DNA from 2 places in the Oceanicella actignis genome. Region 1 is predicted to be linked to the other one. Evidence: riboswitches for the same ligand, from Rfam matches in the RefSeq annotation. Region 1 holds a riboswitch; the other holds the start of a gene.
What was found. Region 1 has a riboswitch for thiamine pyrophosphate ahead of thiB (thiamine ABC transporter substrate binding subunit). Riboswitches for the same ligand answer to the same signal wherever they lie in the genome.
Positions count from the first base shown of each region.

Region 2: it holds a riboswitch for thiamine pyrophosphate, as region 1 does, so the genes downstream of both, thiD (bifunctional hydroxymethylpyrimidine kinase/phosphomethylpyrimidine kinase) here and thiB (thiamine ABC transporter substrate binding subunit) in region 1, are expected to answer to the same signal.

Region 1 is NZ_FOHL01000005.1:127,915-136,451, reverse strand. It holds gene BMW67_RS09630 (polyprenyl synthetase family protein) at 1-275, shown strand, start outside; gene dxs (1-deoxy-D-xylulose-5-phosphate synthase) at 335-2,275, shown strand; gene BMW67_RS09620 (TlyA family RNA methyltransferase) at 2,302-3,033, shown strand; gene BMW67_RS09615 (class I SAM-dependent RNA methyltransferase) at 3,051-4,268, shown strand; gene BMW67_RS09610 (haloacid dehalogenase type II) at 4,417-5,139, opposite strand; gene aroC (chorismate synthase) at 5,136-6,251, opposite strand; TPP riboswitch at 6,357-6,459, shown strand; gene thiB (thiamine ABC transporter substrate binding subunit) at 6,502-7,503, shown strand; gene BMW67_RS09595 (ABC transporter permease family protein) at 7,484-8,537, shown strand, end outside.
Region 2 is NZ_FOHL01000002.1:458,794-467,330, forward strand. It holds gene BMW67_RS04795 (ABC transporter permease) at 1-536, opposite strand, end outside; gene BMW67_RS04800 (ABC transporter ATP-binding protein) at 533-1,258, opposite strand; gene BMW67_RS04805 (ABC transporter substrate-binding protein) at 1,255-2,253, opposite strand; gene BMW67_RS04810 (thiamine phosphate synthase) at 2,250-2,909, opposite strand; gene BMW67_RS04815 (thiazole synthase) at 2,906-3,736, opposite strand; gene thiS (sulfur carrier protein ThiS) at 3,740-3,937, opposite strand; gene BMW67_RS04825 (FAD-dependent oxidoreductase) at 3,921-4,913, opposite strand; gene thiD (bifunctional hydroxymethylpyrimidine kinase/phosphomethylpyrimidine kinase) at 4,910-5,776, opposite strand; TPP riboswitch at 5,840-5,942, opposite strand; gene BMW67_RS04835 (molybdopterin molybdotransferase MoeA) at 6,422-7,612, shown strand; gene lexA (transcriptional repressor LexA) at 7,696-8,403, shown strand.

The DNA.
Region 1 (8,537 bases):
GCGCGCTGGCGGCCTATGCCGACGCGCTCGGGCTGGCCTTTCAGATCCGCGACGACATATTGGACGTGGAAGGCGACGCCGCGCAGATGGGCAAGCGCGTGGGCAAGGACGACGCCGCGGGCAAGGCCACCTTCGTCTCGCTTCTGGGGCTTGACGGGGCGCGCCGCGCGGCCGAAGAACGCGCCCGGGCGGCCGAGGCGGCGCTGGCGCCCTTCGGCGCGGCGGCCGCGCCCCTGGCCGGGGCCGCGCGCTTCGCGGTCGAGCGGCGCAGCTGACGCGGCCCAGGCCGGAAGCGCCCGCGCCCAGGCCCAGGCCCAGGAAGGAGCACCGACCCGTGTCCGACACGCACGACAGACCGCACACCCCGCTGCTGGACCGCGTGCGCACGCCCGCCGACCTCAAGTCGCTGACCGACGCCGAGCTCGAGCGCCTTGCCCACGAGCTGCGGCAGGAGACGATCTCGGCCGTCTCGGTCACCGGCGGGCATCTGGGGGCGGGGCTGGGCGTGGTCGAGCTGACCGTGGCGCTGCACGCGGTCTTCGACACGCCGCGCGACAAGCTGATCTGGGACGTCGGCCACCAGTGCTACCCGCACAAGATCCTGACCGGCCGGCGCGACCGCATCCGCACGCTGCGCATGGGCGGCGGGCTGTCGGGCTTCACCAAGCGCGCCGAAAGCGAATACGACCCCTTCGGCGCGGGACATTCCTCGACCTCGATCTCGGCCGCGCTGGGCTTTGCCATGGCGCGCGAGATGGGCGCCGACACGGGCGACGCCATCGCGGTGATCGGCGACGGGGCCATGTCGGCGGGCATGGCGTTCGAGGCCCTCAACAACGCCGGCCATCTGGGCAGGCGGCTGTTCGTCATCCTCAACGACAACGAGATGTCCATCGCCCCGCCCGTGGGCGCGCTGTCCTCGTATCTGTCGCGCCTTTACGCAGAGGCGCCCTTCCAGGACCTGCGCGCCGCGGCCAAGCAGGCGGTGGGCCTTCTGCCCGAGCCCTTCCGCGAGGGCGCGCGCCGCGCCAAGGAGATGCTCAAGGGCATGGCGGTGGGCGGCACGCTGTTCGAGGAGCTGGGCTTTTCCTACATCGGCCCGCTCGACGGCCACGACCTGCGCCAGCTCCTGCCCGTGCTGCGCACCGCGCGCGCGCGCGCCGACGGGCCGGTGCTGATCCATGTCGTCACCCAGAAGGGCAAGGGCTTCGCCCCGGCCGAGAACGCCCCCGACAAGGGCCATGCGCGCGGCAAGTTCGACGTCGTGACCGGCGAGCAGAAGAAGGCGCCCTCGAACGCGCCCTCCTACACCAAGGTCTTCGCCCGCGCCCTGATCGACGAGGCCGAGCGCGACCCGAAGATCGTCGCCGTCACCGCCGCCATGCCCGACGGCACGGGGCTGGACCTGTTCGCCGGGCGCTTTCCCGACCGCTGCTTCGACGTCGGCATCGCCGAGCAGCACGCCGTGACCTTCTGCGCCGGGCTGGCGGCGGCGGGCATGCGGCCCTTCTGCGCCATCTACTCGACCTTCCTGCAGCGCGGCTACGACCAGGTGGTGCACGACGTGGCCGTGCAGCGCCTGCCGGTGCGCTTCGCCATCGACCGCGCGGGGCTGGTCGGCGCCGACGGGCCGACCCATGCCGGCGCCTTCGACGTGGCCTTCCTGTCGAACCTGCCGGGCTTCGTCGTCATGGCCGCCGCCGACGAGGCCGAGCTGGTGCACATGGTCGCCACCGCCCGCGCGCTCGACGACCGGCCCTCGGCCTTCCGCTACCCGCGCGGCGAGGGGGTGGGGGTCGAGCTGCCGCTGCACGGCGCCCCGCTCGAGATCGGCCGCGGCCGCGTGGTCAAGGAGGGCGGGCGCGTGGCGCTGCTCAGCCTTGGCGCGCGGCTGGCCGAATGCCTGCGCGCGGCCGAGGAGCTGGACGCCATGGGCCTGCCCTGCACCGTGGCCGACGCCCGCTTCGCCAAGCCGCTGGACCGCGAGCTGATCCTGCGCCTTGCGCGCGAGCACGCGGCGCTGATCACCGTCGAGGAAGGCGCGACGGGCGGCTTCGGCGCGCATGTCCTGCACCTGCTGGCGGCCGAGGGCGCGCTGGATCGCGGGCTGCGCATCCGCACGCTGACCCTGCCCGACCGGTTCATCGACCAGGACAGCCCCGAGCGCATGTATGACGCCGCGGGGCTGACCGCGCCGCACATCGTGTCGGCGGCGCTGGGCGCGCTGGGCCGCGGCGACGAGGCGCGCGCCGCGGCGCGGGCCGCGGGCCGCTGACCCCGCGCGCCGAGGAGCCGCGCGCCATGCGCCTTGACCAGCGCCTCGTCGAGCTTGGCCTTGCGCAAAGCCGCGCGCGCGCGCAGGCGCTGATCGCGGCCGGCGCGGTGCTGGTCGACGGCCGCCCCGAGCGCAAGCCCGCCCGCAAGGTCGGCCCCGGGGACGAGGTGCGCGTCGCCGCCGATCCCTGCCCGTGGGTCTCGCGCGCAGCGCTCAAGCTTGTGCATGCGCTCGACGTCTTCGGCCTGACCCCGCATGGCGAGGCGCTGGACGTCGGCGCCTCGACCGGCGGCTTCACCGAGGTGCTGCTGGCGCGCGGCGCGGCGCGCGTCCATGCGCTGGACGTCGGCCGCGGCCAGCTGCATCCGCGCCTGCGCGCCGACCCGCGGGTGCGCTGCCTCGAGGGCGTGAACGCGCGCGCCATCCCGCCGGGCCTCGTGCCGCCGGTGGACTGGGTGGTCAGCGACGTGTCGTTCATCTCGCTGGAAAAGGCCCTGCCCTGCGCGCTGGCGCTGGCGCGGCCGGGGGCGACGCTGGTCGCGCTGATCAAGCCGCAGTTCGAGGCCGGCCCCGAGGCGGTCGGCAAGGGCGGCATGGTGCGCGACCCGGCCGTGCATGCGCGCGTGCGCGCACGCATCCGCGAGTTCCTGCGCAGCTCGGGCTGGCGCGCGCTGGGCGAGGCGACCAGCCCCATCCGCGGCGGCGAGGGCGCGGTCGAGCACCTGATCGCCGCCGTCAAGGAGACGCCCCGACCATGACCGAAGAAGCCGAAGGGATGCTGGTCGCGCGGCTTGGCCATCGCGGCGACGGCGTGAACGCGGCGGGCGACGTGTTCGTGCCCGGCGCCCTGCCGGGCGAGCGCGTCGTCGGCGCGGTGATCGAGGGGCGCATGATCGCGCCGCGGATCGTCGCGCCCTCGCCCGACCGCGTCGCCCCGCCCTGCCCCCATGCGGGCGAATGCGGGGGCTGCGCGCTGCAGCACGCCGCGCCCGGCTTTCTGGCCGAGTGGAAGCGCGAGCGCGTGCGCGAGGCGCTGGCCGCGCGCGGCATCGGCGGCGTCGCGCTGCGCGAGACCATCGTCTCGCCGCCGCGCTCGCGCCGGCGCGCGACGCTGTCGGCGCGGCGCACGAAGAAGAGCGTCATGCTGGGCTTTCACGCCCGCGCCGAGGACCGCATCGTGCCCATCGAAACCTGCGAGCTGGCCGATCCGCGCATCGTCGCCGCGCTCGAGGGGCTGCGCGCGCTGGTCCCGCTGGTCGCCTCGCGCAAGGGCGAGGCGAAGCTGGCGGTCACGGTTTCGGATGCGGGGCTGGACGTGGATCTGCGCCAGGTCAAGCCGCTGGACGGGCCGCTGCGCGCGCGGCTGGCCGAGATCGCCGCGCGCGAGGGTTGGGCGCGGCTGAGCCACGAGGGCGAGGCGCTGTTCATGGCCCGCCCGCCGGCGCAGGATTTCGACGGCCTGCCGGTCCTGCCCCCGCCGGGGGGCTTTCTGCAGGCGACGCCGCAGGGCGAGGCGGCGCTGCGCGCGGCGGTGGACGAGGCCCTGGGCGAGGCGCGGCGCGTGGTCGATCTGTTCGCGGGGTGCGGCACCTTCGCCCTGCCCCTGTCGCGCCGGGCCGAGGTTCTGGCCGTGGAAAGCGACGCCGCCGCGCTGGCGGCGCTGGACGCGGCGTGGCGCGCGGCTGGCGGGGCGCTGCGGCGGCTGACGACGCAGGCGCGCGACCTGTTCCGCCGCCCCCTGACCCCCGAAGAGCTGCGCCGCTTCGACGCCGCCGTCATCGACCCGCCGCGCGCGGGCGCGAAGGCGCAGGCCCAGGCGCTGGCCGCCTCGGGTCTGCGGCGCGTCGCCATGGTCAGCTGCGATCCGGGCAGCTTCGCGCGCGACGCGCGCATCCTGATCGATGGCGGCTTCGCGCTCGAATGGGTGCAGCCGGTCGACCAGTTCCTGTGGTCGGGCCATGTCGAGCTGGCCGCCGCCTTCGCCCGCCGCTGACGCGCCCGCGCCGGGCCCCCCAGGTCCGTCGCGAATCGGTCCCCGGCGCACAGGTTTGGCGCGCCGCGAAACGCGCCGGCCTCGCGCGGGGCCGGCCGGTGAAGGCCGCGCGCTCTCGGGGCCATCGCGACGCCGGGCGGGCGCCGGCTCAGGGCCGCGGCGCGCCCAGCTGGTCGGCCAGATCGTGCAGGTCCCGGGCGATCCAGTCCCATTCCTGCTCGGGCTCGGGGGCGGGCCGGCCCGGGCCGTGCTCGAGCGGGCGGGCGATCCAGGCGGCGCGCAGCCCCGCCGCGCGCGCGGCCGCCAGGTCATGGTCGTGGCACGCGACCATGGCCGTTTCCTCGGGACGCAGCCGCAGCGCGGCGCAGGCGGCCAGATAGACCCCGGCGCGCGGCTTGTAATCGCGGGCCAGATCCGCGCCCAGGATGCAATCCCAGCGCAGCCCCGCATGACGCGCCAGCCGCGCCATCAGCCCCACCGATCCGTTCGAGCACGCCGCCGTCAGCGCGATGGCGCGCAGCCGCTCGAGCGCGCCGGGCGCGTCGGGCCAGGGGGGAAGACGCTCCCAGGCGCGGGCGAGGGCGTCGCGCTCGTCCTCGTCGAACAGCCCCTCGAAGCCCATGCGCGCCAGCGTCCGGTCCAGATTCTCGCGGTGCAGCTCGTCGAGCTGCGCATAGGGGCGCGCGCCCGAGCGCACCCGCTCCATGGCCGGCTGGTATTCGCCCCGCCAGGCGTCCGCGAAGGCATGCGCGTCCACCGCCGCGCCCCTGGCCGCGAAGGCCGCGGCCACGGCGCGCGCCACGCCGCCGCGCCAGTCCGTCAGCGTGCCGAACACGTCGAACAGCAGCGCCTTTGGGGCGGGCGCGCTCATGGCCCCACGCGTCCGCGCGTCTCGCCCACCGCGCCGCCGATCTGGCCGCGATGCAGCAGGATGTGGTCGAGCAGCACGCAGGCCATCATCGCCTCGCCCACCGGCACGGCGCGGATGCCCACGCACGGATCGTGCCGGCCCTTGGTGACGATGGTGGTCTCGGCGCCCGTCTTGTCGATGGTCGCGCGCGGGCGCAGGATGGACGAGGTCGGCTTGACCGCGAAGCGCACCACCACGTCCTGCCCGGTCGAGATGCCGCCCAGCACGCCCCCCGCATGGTTCGAGGAATAGCGCGGCCCGCCCTGGCCCATGAAGATCTCGTCGGCGTTCTCCTCGCCCGTCAGTTCGGCCGCGGCCATGCCGGCCCCGATCTCGACCCCCTTGACGGCGTTGATCGACATCATGGCCGCGGCCAGATCGGCGTCGAGCTTGCCGTAGATCGGCGCCCCGAGGCCCGCCGGCACGCCCGAGGCCGTGACCTCGACCACCGCGCCCACCGAGTTGCCCGACTTGCGCAGCGCGTCCAGATGCTCGGCCCAGGCGCGGGCGGCCTCGGCGTCGGGCGACCAGAAGGGATTGCGCGCAACCTCGGCCCAGTCGAAACGGGCGCGGTCGATGCGCAGCTTGCCCATCTGCACCATGCAGCCGCGGATGACGATGCCCGGCGCCAGCTCGGCCAGCGCCGCGCGCGCCACGCCCCCCGCCGCCACGCGCGCCGCCGTCTCGCGCGCGGACGAGCGCCCGCCGCCGCGATGGTCGCGGATGCCGTATTTCTGCCAATAGGCCAGGTCGGCATGGCCGGGGCGGAACTTGTCGGCGATCTCGGAATAGTCCTTCGAGCGCTGATCGGCGTTCTCGATCATCAGCTGGATGGGCGTACCGGTCGTGCGCCCCTCGAACACGCCCGACAGGATGCGCACGGCGTCGGGCTCGCGCCGCTGGGTGGTGAAGCGGTTCTGGCCCGGCTTGCGCTGATCGAGCCAGCGCTGGATGGCGGCCTCGTCCAGCGGAACGCCGGGGGGGCAGCCATCCACGACGGCGCCCAGCGCCGGGCCGTGGCTTTCGCCCCAGGTGGTGACGCGGAACATGCGTCCGAAGCTGTTGATCGACATGCGCGGTTCTCCTTCCCGCGTTCGTCTAGCGCGTCGGCGGCGGCGACGCCAAGCCCAAAGGCGCGCGACGCGCACTTGCATTCGGCGCGGCGCGCGCTACAGGATGGTGCGGCCTCGGGGCGCCTGCATCGCAGGCTGAGACGCGACATGCGGACCCGTTGAACCTGACCCGGATCATGCCGGCGTAGGAAAGGCGAAGGCGCTTGACCGGCGCACGCCTCCGCGCCCCTGGCAGCAAGGAGGACGAATGATGAAGCTTCCCCCCATCGCGGCCGCCGCCCTGGCCGCCGCGCTGAGCGCCGCGCCCCTGGCGGCGGAAGAGCGCCCGACGCTGACCGTCTACGCCTATGACAGCTTCGTGTCCGACTGGGGCCCCGGCCCGGCGGTCGAGAAGGCCTTCGAGGCCGAATGCGGCTGCGACCTGCGCTTCGTCGCGGCGGGCGACGGGGCGGCGCTGCTCGGGCGGCTCAAGCTCGAGGGCGCGCGCACCGAGGCGGATGTGGCGCTGGGGCTCGACACCAACCTGACGGCCGAGGCCGCCGAGAGCGGGCTGTTCGCCCCGCACGGCATCGCCGCCAAGGTCGATCTGCCCGGCGGCTGGGACGACCCGCTGTTCCTGCCCTACGACTACGGCTGGTTCGCCTTCGTCTACGACTCGACCCGCCTGCCCGAGCCGCCCGCCGATTTCGAGGCCCTGGCCAACGCCGAGAACCTGCGCATCGTGATCCAGGACCCGCGCAGCTCGACCCCCGGGCTGGGGCTGCTGATGTGGGTCAAGCACATCTATGGCGAGCGCGCCGGCGACTACTGGCGCCGCCTTGCGCCGCGCATCGTCACGGTGACCAAGGGCTGGTCCGAGGCCTATGGCATGTTCCTCGAGGGCGAGGCCGACATGGCGCTGTCCTACACCACCTCGCCCGCCTATCACCTGATCGCCGAGGGCGACGCCTCGAAGAAGGCCGCCATCTTCCCCGAGGGCCACTACATGCAGGTCGAGGTCGCCGGCAAGCTGGCCGCCAGCGACCAGCCCGAGCTGGCCGACCGCTTCCTGCGCTTCATGCTGTCGGACAAGTTCCAGAGCATCATTCCCACGACCAACTGGATGTATCCCGTGGCCGCTCCGGCGCAGGGGCTGCCCGAGGGTTTCGAGACGCTGCCGCGCCCGGCGCGCTCGCTGCTCTTCCCGCCCGAGCAGGCGCGCGCGCTGCGCGACGCGGCGGTGGACGAATGGCTTGACGCGCTTTCGCGCTGACGCCGCGGCGGCGCTGGCGGGGGGGCTGGCGAGCTGGGCGGCGCTGGCGGCGGTGCTGGCGCTGTCCTTCGGCTCGGCCGGCATGGCGTTGCTGCATGGCTGGGGCGCGCTTGACGGCGGCGCCCCGGCCTGGCGCGCCTCGGACACGCGGGCGCTGGAATTCACGCTGCGCCAGGCGGCGCTGTCGGCGCTGATCTCGACGGCGGCGGCGGTTCCGCTGGCGCGGGCGCTGGCGCGGCGGCGCTTCTGGGGGCGGGACGCGGCGATCGCGCTTCTGGGCGCGCCCTTCCTGCTGCCGACCATCGTCGCCATTCTGGGCGTGGTGGCGGTGTGGGGGCGCTCGGGCCTGGTCGCCGACGCGGCGGCGGCGCTGGGTCTGCCGAGGCCCGACATCTACGGCCTGCCGGGCGTGCTGCTGGCGCATGTGTTCTTCAACCTGCCGCTGGCGACGCGCATCTTCCTTCAGGGCTACGCCGCCATCCCGGCCGAGCGCTGGCGCCTGGCCGAACAGCTGGGGCTCGAGGGCCGCGCCCTGTTCGCGCGCATGGACTGGCCGATGCTGCGCGAGAGCGCGCCGGGCGCCTTCGCGCTGATCTTCCTGGTCTGCGTGACCAGCTTCGCCGTGGCGCTGGCGCTGGGGGGCGGGCCGCGCGCGACCACGCTCGAGCTGGCGATCTACCAGGCGCTGCGCTTCGACTTCGACCTGGCGCGCGCGGCGCTGCTGGCGCTGGCGCAGCTGGGGCTGTGCATGGCGCTGGCGGCCCTGACGCTGGCGCTGTCGCGCGCGCGCCCGCCCGAGCCGGGATTGCGCGCCCGGATCGTCCGCCGCGACGGGCGCGGGCGGGCGGCGCGGGCGACGGACGCGGCGGCGCTGATCGCGGCGGGGCTGTTTCTGGGGCTGCCGCTGGGCGCGGCGCTGGCGCGCGGCGCGGCGGGACTGGCGGCGCTGCCGGCGCAGGCCTGGCCGGCGGCGGGGCGCTCGCTGATGGTGGCGCTGGGCTCGGCGACGCTGTGCATGGCGCTGGCGCTGGGGC
Region 2 (8,537 bases), on a different contig from region 1:
GCGATTCGCAGCCCCGCCGCCAGATGCGGCGCCGCCGCCGGCGCGCGGATGCGCAGCAGGATCGCGCCGGGCCGCGCGCCCAGGTTGCGCGCCAGCTCGATCCATGCGGGATCGGCGCCGCGCAGCCCGTCGTGAAAGGCCGAGGCGACGGGGAAGAAGATGATCAGCACCGCCATCGCGATCTTGGGCGCCATGCCGTAGCCCATCCACAGCGTCAGCATGGGCGCCAGCGCAAAGACGGGCAGCGCCTGGCTGACCGTCAGCGCGGGCCGCAGCGCGCGCTCGAGCGGGCGGCTCGCGGCCATGGCCAGCGCCGCCCCGATCCCCAGCGCCGCGCCGATCGCCAGGCCGGCCAGGATCTCGGCCGCCGTCGCGGCGGCGTGTTCGGCCAGCAGCGCGCGCGCGCGCCACGCCGTCTGCACCACGCGCGAGGGCGCGGGCAGGATGTAGGGCGGCGCCGCGCCCAGGCGCGCGGCCGCCTCCCACAGGCCAAGCCCCGCGCAGGCGGGCAGCGCGCGCGCCAGACCCGCCCTCATGCCGCCATGGCCCGCATCGCGTGCAGCAGCGCCGCCTGCGCCCGCAGCGCGCCCGGATCGTCCAGCGGCCGCGGCGGCCGGCCGGGCGGCGGCGCGAGCGTGCGCGCGCCTTCGGCGCCCAGCAGGATGATCCGGTCGGCCATGCGCGCCGCCTCGGCCGCGTCATGGGTCACCATGATCACCGTGCGACCTGCCAGAAGCCGCGCCGCCAGCTCCTGCATGCGCGCGCGCAGACCCGCGTCCAGCGCCGAGAAGGGCTCGTCCAGCAGCGCGATGGGGCGTTCCTCCATCAGCAGCCGCGCCAGCGCCACGCGCTGGCGCTGCCCGCCCGACAGCCCCCGGGGGCGGCGGCGCGCCATGCCCGCCATGCCCACCGCCGCCAGCAGCGAATCGGCCCGCCCGGGCGGCGGCGGAACGCCGCGCAGGCGCGGCCCCAGCTCGACATTGCCGCGCAGGTCGAGCCAGGGCAGAAGCGCCGCCTCCTGCGCCATCAGCGCCGCGCGCGGCGCCGCCGGCGCGCCGTCCGACGCCGCGATCCGCGCCTGCCCCGGCTGGTCGTCCAGCCCCGCGATCACGCGCAGCAGGGTCGACTTCCCCACTCCCGAAGGGCCGAGGAGGCAGCTCCAGGCGCCGGCGGGAAAGGCGATCTCGAGCGGCGGCGTCAACGCCCGCCCGCCCGCGCGCAACGCCCCGCGCAGCGTCAGCCCGGGCGGCGCGCTCATCGCGCGGGCGGCGCGGCCGGCGGCGCCATCAGCAGCTCGTCGGCCGGGCGCGGCTGCGCGATCAGCCCGGCGGCGTGCAGGAAGGCCTCGAAGCGGGCGTAGCGCCCCTCGTCGCGCGCGGCCGGACGCAGCGCCAGGCGCGGCAGGGTCGCCGCCCAGGCCTGGCGGTTGAGCGCGTCGTCCAGCTCGGGCGCGTAGGAGACGAAATCGCGCCACGCCTCTTCGGGGTGGTTGAGGATGAACAGCGTCGCTTCCTCGACCGCGGCCAGGAAGCGGCGCCCGGCCTCGGGGTCGAGCCGCGCGGGGTTGGCGACGTAGATCAGCTCGTCATAGACGGGAACGCCATGCTCTTCGGGGTGGAAGCAGCGCCCCTCGACGCCCTCGAGGCGCATCTGCGCCAGCTCGAAATTGCGGAAGGCGCCGATGACCGCATCCACCTGCCCCGACATGACCGAGGGCGAGAGCGACCAGTTGACGTTGACCAGCTCGACATCCGCCTCGCTCAGCCCCGCCGAGCGCAGCATCGCGCCCAGCACCGCGCGCTCCATCCCCGCCACCGAGTAGCCGATGCGCCGCCCGCGCAGGTCCGCGATGGCGCGCACCGGCCCGTCGGCGCGCACGAGCAGGCAGTTGAGCGGCGTGGCCACCAGCGTGCCGAGCCGGCGCAGCGGCATGTCCTGGGCGCGCTGAAGGTGCAGCTGCGGCTGGTAGGAGACCGCGATGTCGGCCGCCCCCGCCGCGGCCATGCGCGGCGGATCGGACGGGTCGGCGGGAGCGACGATGCGCAGCTCGAGCCCGTGGCGCGCGAAGATGCCGCGCTGCTGCGCGACGATGATCGGGGCGTGGTCGGGGTTGACGAACCAGTCGAGCGCCAGGGTCAGCCGCTGGGCCGCGGCGGCGGCGGGCGCCGCGCTCAGGCCAAGGGCCAGGGCGGCGGCGGCCAGGGGGCGCGCGGCGCGCGCGCAGGCGCGGCGCAGGAAGGTCGGGCGGGTCATGTCGTTCTCCTTTCCATTGCCCCCGAGGGGGCGGGATCCGCGGCGGAGCGCGGAACGTCCTCCAGCGCCGCCAGCCATTCGCGCACGCGCGCCTCGGGGTCGCGCGCCATGGTCACGTCGGTGACGGCGGCGACGCAGTCGGCCCCGGCGGCCAGCGCCGCCGCGCCGCGCGCGGGCGTCATGCCGCCGATGGCCACCAGCGGCAGCGGGCCGCACAGCGCCCGCCAGCGCCGCAGCCGCGCCAGCCCCTGGGGGCGGTGCTTCATGGGCTTGAGCGTGGTGGCGTGGATCGGCCCCAGCGCCACGTGATCGGGCCGCGCCGCCAGCGCGCGGGCCAGCTCGGCCTCGTCATGCGTGCTCAGCCCAAGGCGCAGGCCGGCGGCGCGGATGGCGCCCAGATCGGCGCCGTCAAGGTCCTCCTGCCCCAGATGGACGGCAGCGCAGCCCTCGTCCAGCGCCAGGCGCCAGTGATCGTTGACCACCAGCAGCGCGCCGTGGCGGGCGCACAGATCGCGCGCCTCGGCGATCATGGCGCGCAGCGTCCGCGTGCTGGCGCCCTTCACGCGCAGCTGCGCCATGCGCACGCCCAGCGGCAGCATGCGGGCGAACCATTCGGGGTGATCGAAGATCGGGTAGAAGCGCGCCGGCAGGGTCATGAGAAGGGCCTCCCGGCCAGGGGCGTCGAGGGGGTCGCCGTCTCGCGCGCCGGAATGGGCCCGGCCGCGCGGCCAAGCGCGCCGGCCTCGACCGCGCGGGCGAAGGCGCGGGCCATGCGCGCCGGATCGGCCGCGCGCGCGACGGCGGTGTTGACCAGCACCGCGTCGAAGCCCATCTCGAGCGCCGCCGCCGCGTGGCTGGGCAGCCCGAGCCCGGCGTCGATGACCATGGGCACATCGGGAAAGCAGCGGCGCAGGGCGCGCAGCCCATGCGGGTTGGCCAGCCCCAGCCCGGCCCCGATCGGCGCGCCCCAGGGCATCAGCACCTGGCAGCCGGCCTCGAGCAGGCGCTCGGCCAGGACCGCGTCCTCGGTGGCGTAGGGAAAGACGCGAAAGCCCTCGGCGCACAGGATGCGCGCCGCCTCGACCAGGCCGAAGGGGTCGGGCGCCAGCGTGTCGGCCCGGCCGATGACCTCGAGCTTGATCCAGTCCGTGCCGAACAGCTCGCGCGCCATCTGGGCGGTGGTCACGGCCTCGCGCGCGGTGAAGCACCCGGCGGTGTTGGGCAGCAACGGCGCGCCCAGGCCGCGCACCAGCTCCCAGAAGGCGGCGCCGGCGCGCGCGCCGGCGTCCTCGCGGCGCAAGGAAACCGTCACCGCCGCGGGCCGGGCCGCGCGCGCCGCCTCGGCCAGCGCCGCCGGCGACGGGTAGCCCGCCGTTCCCAGCATGAGGGCCGAGCGCATGCGCCGCCCGTAGAAGACGGGTCCGCCGGCGTCGTCCTGCGGCTCGGGCGCGGGTTCGGGTCCGGCATGGGGCGCGCGGGTCATGGCTCAGCCCCCCTGCCGGGGCGAGACGATCTCGATCTCGTCGCCCTCGGCCAGCGGCTCTTGCGCGCGCGCCGAGGCGGGCACGAAGCGCCCGTTCCGGGCGGTGGCGACGGCGCGCGGATCGTGCCCCAGCGCCTCGATGAGCTCGGCCAGGTTGCGCGCGCCGGCGCGCGCGGGCTCTCCGTTAATTCTCAGCAGCATGGTCCATCAGCTCCGGCATGCGCCCGTCCAGCAGGTGTTCGGCGGCCATGCGCGCCAGAACGGGCGCCATGAGAAAGCCGTGCCGGAACAGGCCGTTGAGGTGAATCCTGTCGCCCTGTCGGCGCAGGCGCGGGATGTTGTCGGGAAAGGCGGGGCGCGCATCGGCGCCCAGCTCGAGGATCTCGGCCTCGGCCAGGGCCGGGTGAAGGGCCAGCGCGACGCTCAGCAGCTCGTGCGCCGAGCGCGCGCGCGCCGGGCCGCGCCAGTCGCTTTCGATCTGCGTGGCCCCCAGCATCAGCGCGCCGCCCGCGCGGGGGGTGACGTAGATCGGGTGGCGCGGATGCAGCACGCGCACCGGCCGGCCGAGGCGAAGCTCGGCGCCGCGCAGGATCATCATCTCGCCGCGCACGCCGCGCAAATCGGGCAAGAGGTCGCGCGCGCCAAGCCCGCGGCAGTCGAGCGTGGCCGCCGGGCGCGGCGCCGCCGGGTCGAGGGCGCGCGCCACCTCGACGCCGCGCGCAGCCAGCCCGTCGCGCAGCGCGGCCAGCGCGGCGCGCGGGTCCAGATGCGCCTCGTCGGGAAAGAACAGCGCGCGCGAGAAGCGCCCGCCAAGGTCGGGCTCGAGCGCCGCCAGCGCCTCGGCGTCCAGCATCCGCCAGCCCGAGCTGCGCGCGGCGAAGGCGTCAAGCGCCGCGCCGTCGCCGGGCAGCGCCACCACCAGCGAGCCCGCCCGCGTCACCTGCGCGCCGCGCGCCGCCCACCAGTCGGCGGCCTCGCGGCCGAGGCGGGCGATCAGGGGGTCGGCGCTCTCGGCCTCGCAGTCGGGGGCCAGCATGCCGCCCGCCCACCACGAGCAGCCCTGCGGCCCCGGCCCGCCGGCGGGATCGACGATTCGCACCGGCGCGCCGCGCGCGGCCAGCTCGGCCGCCGCGCACAGCCCCGCCACGCCCGCGCCAAGGACGAGGAACCGCGTCATGCTTCCGCTTCCGCCCCGGCGCCGGGTTCGGCCGCCGGGCCCATGGGCGTGGGTTCGGGAATGGCGGGGGGCCAGAGCGCGTGGAAGTGGTGCACCGGGCCGCGCCCGCGCCCCACCGCCAGCTCATCGGCCGCGCGGATGGCCGCGTGCAGCCAGGCATGCGCGCGCCCGACGGCGTCCGGCAGCGCCCAGCCGCGCGCCAGCAGCGCCGCGATCGCCGCCGACAGGGTGCAGCCCGTGCCATGCGTGCGCCGCGTGTCGATGCGCGGCGCGGCGAAGGCGACCTCGCCGCCGGGCCAGACCAGCACGTCGCGGCAGATCTCGCCCTCGGCATGCCCGCCCTTGACCAGCGCCGCGCGTGCGCCCAGCGCCACCAGCGCGCGCGCCTGCGAGAGCGCCTCGGCCGCGTCGCGCGCCGGCGGCCGGCCCAGGAGCCGCGCCGCCTCGGGCAGGTTCGGCGTCACCAGCGTCGCGCGGGGCAGCAGGCGCGCGCGCAGGGCGTCCTCGGCATCGGGGCCGAGCAGGGCGTCGCCCGACTTGGCCGTCATCACCGGGTCAAGCACCGCCGGCGCGGCCAGAAGGTCGAGCGACTCGGCGACCGCCTCGACGATCTCGGCATTGGCCAGCATCCCGATCTTGACGGCGGCGGGGGGCATGTCGGCCGCCACCGCCGCGATCTGCGCGCGCACCAGCGCCGGCTCCAGCGCCTGCGCCGCGGTCACCGCGCAGGTGTTCTGCGCCGTCACCGCCGTCAGCGCGCAGGCGCCGTGCACGCCAAGGGCCGCGAAGGTCTTGAGGTCGGCCTGGACGCCGGCGCCGCCTCCGCTGTCGGAGCCGGCGATGGTCAATGCGACGGGGGTCATCTGTCGTCCTCCACCTTGCGCCGCGCGCAAGGAGGACGAAAGGACGCGCCAAGCCCCTGACAGGCCGCGCTTCGCTCCGTTCCCTACGCCGGCATGACCCGGATCAGGTTCGATGGGTCGGTCCAAGACCTCTCAGCCCCCTTGCGGGGCGCCCCAACGGATTGCGCCCGAGGCTAGCGCCGCGCCGCGCCGCGCGCAAGGGCCCGCGCGCGGCCGCTGCGCGCGCGCCCCGCCTGGCCCGACGCCGCCTCGCCCGACGCCGCCTCGCCAGACGCCGCCTCGCCCAACGCCGCCTCGCCCGACGCCGCCTCGCCCGACGCCGCCTTGCGCCGCCTGCGTCGCAGGTCGTCGCGGCGGCGCGCCTTCGCGCCGCGTCAGGCGCGCCGAACGTCATGCATGGCGCGCTGCATCCGGCGCCGCGCCGCAAGGCCGCCGCGCCCCTCGATTCGCAGCCCGCCCGCGCCCGCCCTCCCGCGCCATCGGCCACGCCCGCCGGCCCGCGCAATCGGCCGCTCGCCCACCGCGACGCGGCGCCCGGCGCGCCGCCCGCCCGGCCCGTGCTAGAACCGAGGCGTCGCCGCGCCGCGGCGGCGAATCAATCGCCCCGCACGGGGGCGCGAACGACAGAACGGAGACCGCCCGCGCATGATCACCGTCGAAGACGCCCTGAGCCGCGTGCTCGCCCTGGCCGCCCCCCTGCCCCGGATCGAAGAGGTTCCGCTGACCGAGGCCGCCGGCCGCGTGCTGGCCCGCCCCCTGCGCGCGCGCCGCACCCAGCCGCCCTTCGCCGCCTCGGCCATGGACGGCTACGCCCTGCGCGGCGACGAGCTGCGCCCCGGCGCGCGGTTCCGCGTGATCGGCGCGGCGCGCGCGGGCCAGCGCTTTGACGGGCGCGTGGGGCCGGGCGAGGCGGTGCGCATCTTCACCGGCGCGCCCATGCCCGAAGGCGCCGACCGCGTGCTGATCCAGGAGGACGCCGCGACCGAAGACGACGGCGCCTTCATCCGCGTGCGCGAGAATCCCGACGCGGCGCGCCATGTGCGCCCCGCCGGCGCCGACTTCGCCGAGGGCGACGTCTTCGCGCCTCGCCGGCTGAGCGCGCGCGACGTGGCGCTGCTGGCGGCCATGAACGTCGAGCGCGCGCCCGTCCGCGCGCGCCCGCGCGTGGCGCTGATCCCCACGGGCGACGAGCTGGTCGAGCCCGGCCAGACCCCCGGCCCCGACCAGATCGTCAGCTCGAACGGCTACGGGCTGCACGCCATGCTGCGCGAGGCGGGCGCCGACCCGTTCCTGACACCCATCGCGCGCGACGATCCGGCCAGCCTGCGCGCCGCGCTCGAGGCGGCGGCCGAGGCCGACATGATCGTCACGCTGGGGGGCGCCTCGGTGGGCGAGCACGACCTTGTGCGCGCGGCCCTGCTCGCGGCGGGGGCCGAGCTGTCGTTCCACAAGATCGCCATGCGCCCGGGCAAGCCGCTCATGGCCGGGCGGCTTGGACGCGCGACGGCGCTGGGGCTGCCGGGCAATCCGGTCTCGGCCATGGTGTGCGGCGCGCTCTTCGCCGTGCCGGCCGCGCGCGCCCTGGCCGGCGACCCGGCCCCCGCCCCGCGGCGGCTGACGGCGCGCCTGGCGCATCCGCTGCCGGCCAACGGCCCGCGCGCCCATTACGCGCGCGCGCGGCTGATCGACGGCCCCGACGGCCCCGCGCTCGAGATTTTCGCCAATCAGGACAGCGCCGTTCTGTCGCTCCTGGCCGCGGCCGACTGCCTGGCCGAAATCCCCGCGAACGCGCCGGCGATGGAGACGGGAACGAATTTGAAATATATTCCCCTCTAAGTTGATCTCAATTGTCAATGCGTTGACACAAAACAGGAACCTAAGTAGAACGTGACAATGGGAACGACGGAGCCGGGGACGCCATGCTGACCAAGAAACAACGCGAGCTGCTCGCCTTCCTGCACGAGAGGATCGAGGCCGAAGGCGTCTCGCCCTCATTCGACGAGATGAAGGACGCGCTCAAGCTGCGCTCGAAATCGGGCATCCACCGGCTGATCACCGCGCTCGAGGAGCGCGGCTTCATCCGCCGCCTGCCCCATCGCGCGCGCGCCATCGAGATCCTGCGCCTGCCCGAGGCGCTGAGCGCCGAGCGGCGCGGCGGCTTCGCGCCCCGCGTGATCGAGGGCGGCGCGGCCGAGCCCGACCCGCGCCCGACCGGCGCCTTCGCCGCCGCCATGCCCGAGGGGGCGACCTCGATCCCCATCATGGGCCGCATCGCCGCGGGCGTGCCGATCGAGGCCATCCAGACCGAGCACGGCCGCGTGCAGGCGCCCAGCACCATGCTGCGCCCCGGGGCCGAGCATTACGCGCTCGAGGTGCGGGGCGACTCGATGATCGAGGCCGGCATCCATGACGGCGACATCGTCGTCATCCAGCGGCAGGAGGTGGCGCAGAACGGCGACATCGTCGTCGCCCTGGTCGAGGAGGAGGAAGCCACGCTCAAGCGGCTGCGCCGGCGCGGCGACACGATCGCGCTCGAGGCCGCGAACCCGGCTTACGAGACCCGCGTCTATCCGGCCGACAAGGTCCGCATCCAGGGCAAGCTGGTGGGGCTGATCCGCTCTTACTGAGCCGCCGCCCGCCCCCGCCTGCGCCCCGCCTTCGGGGGCGCGCGCCCTGACGGCGCCCGGCGGCCGGGGGCGAGCGCGCGGGCGCGATCCGACCGCGCCGAGCGCCGGTCCGGTTCCCGCACGTTCCAAGGCCG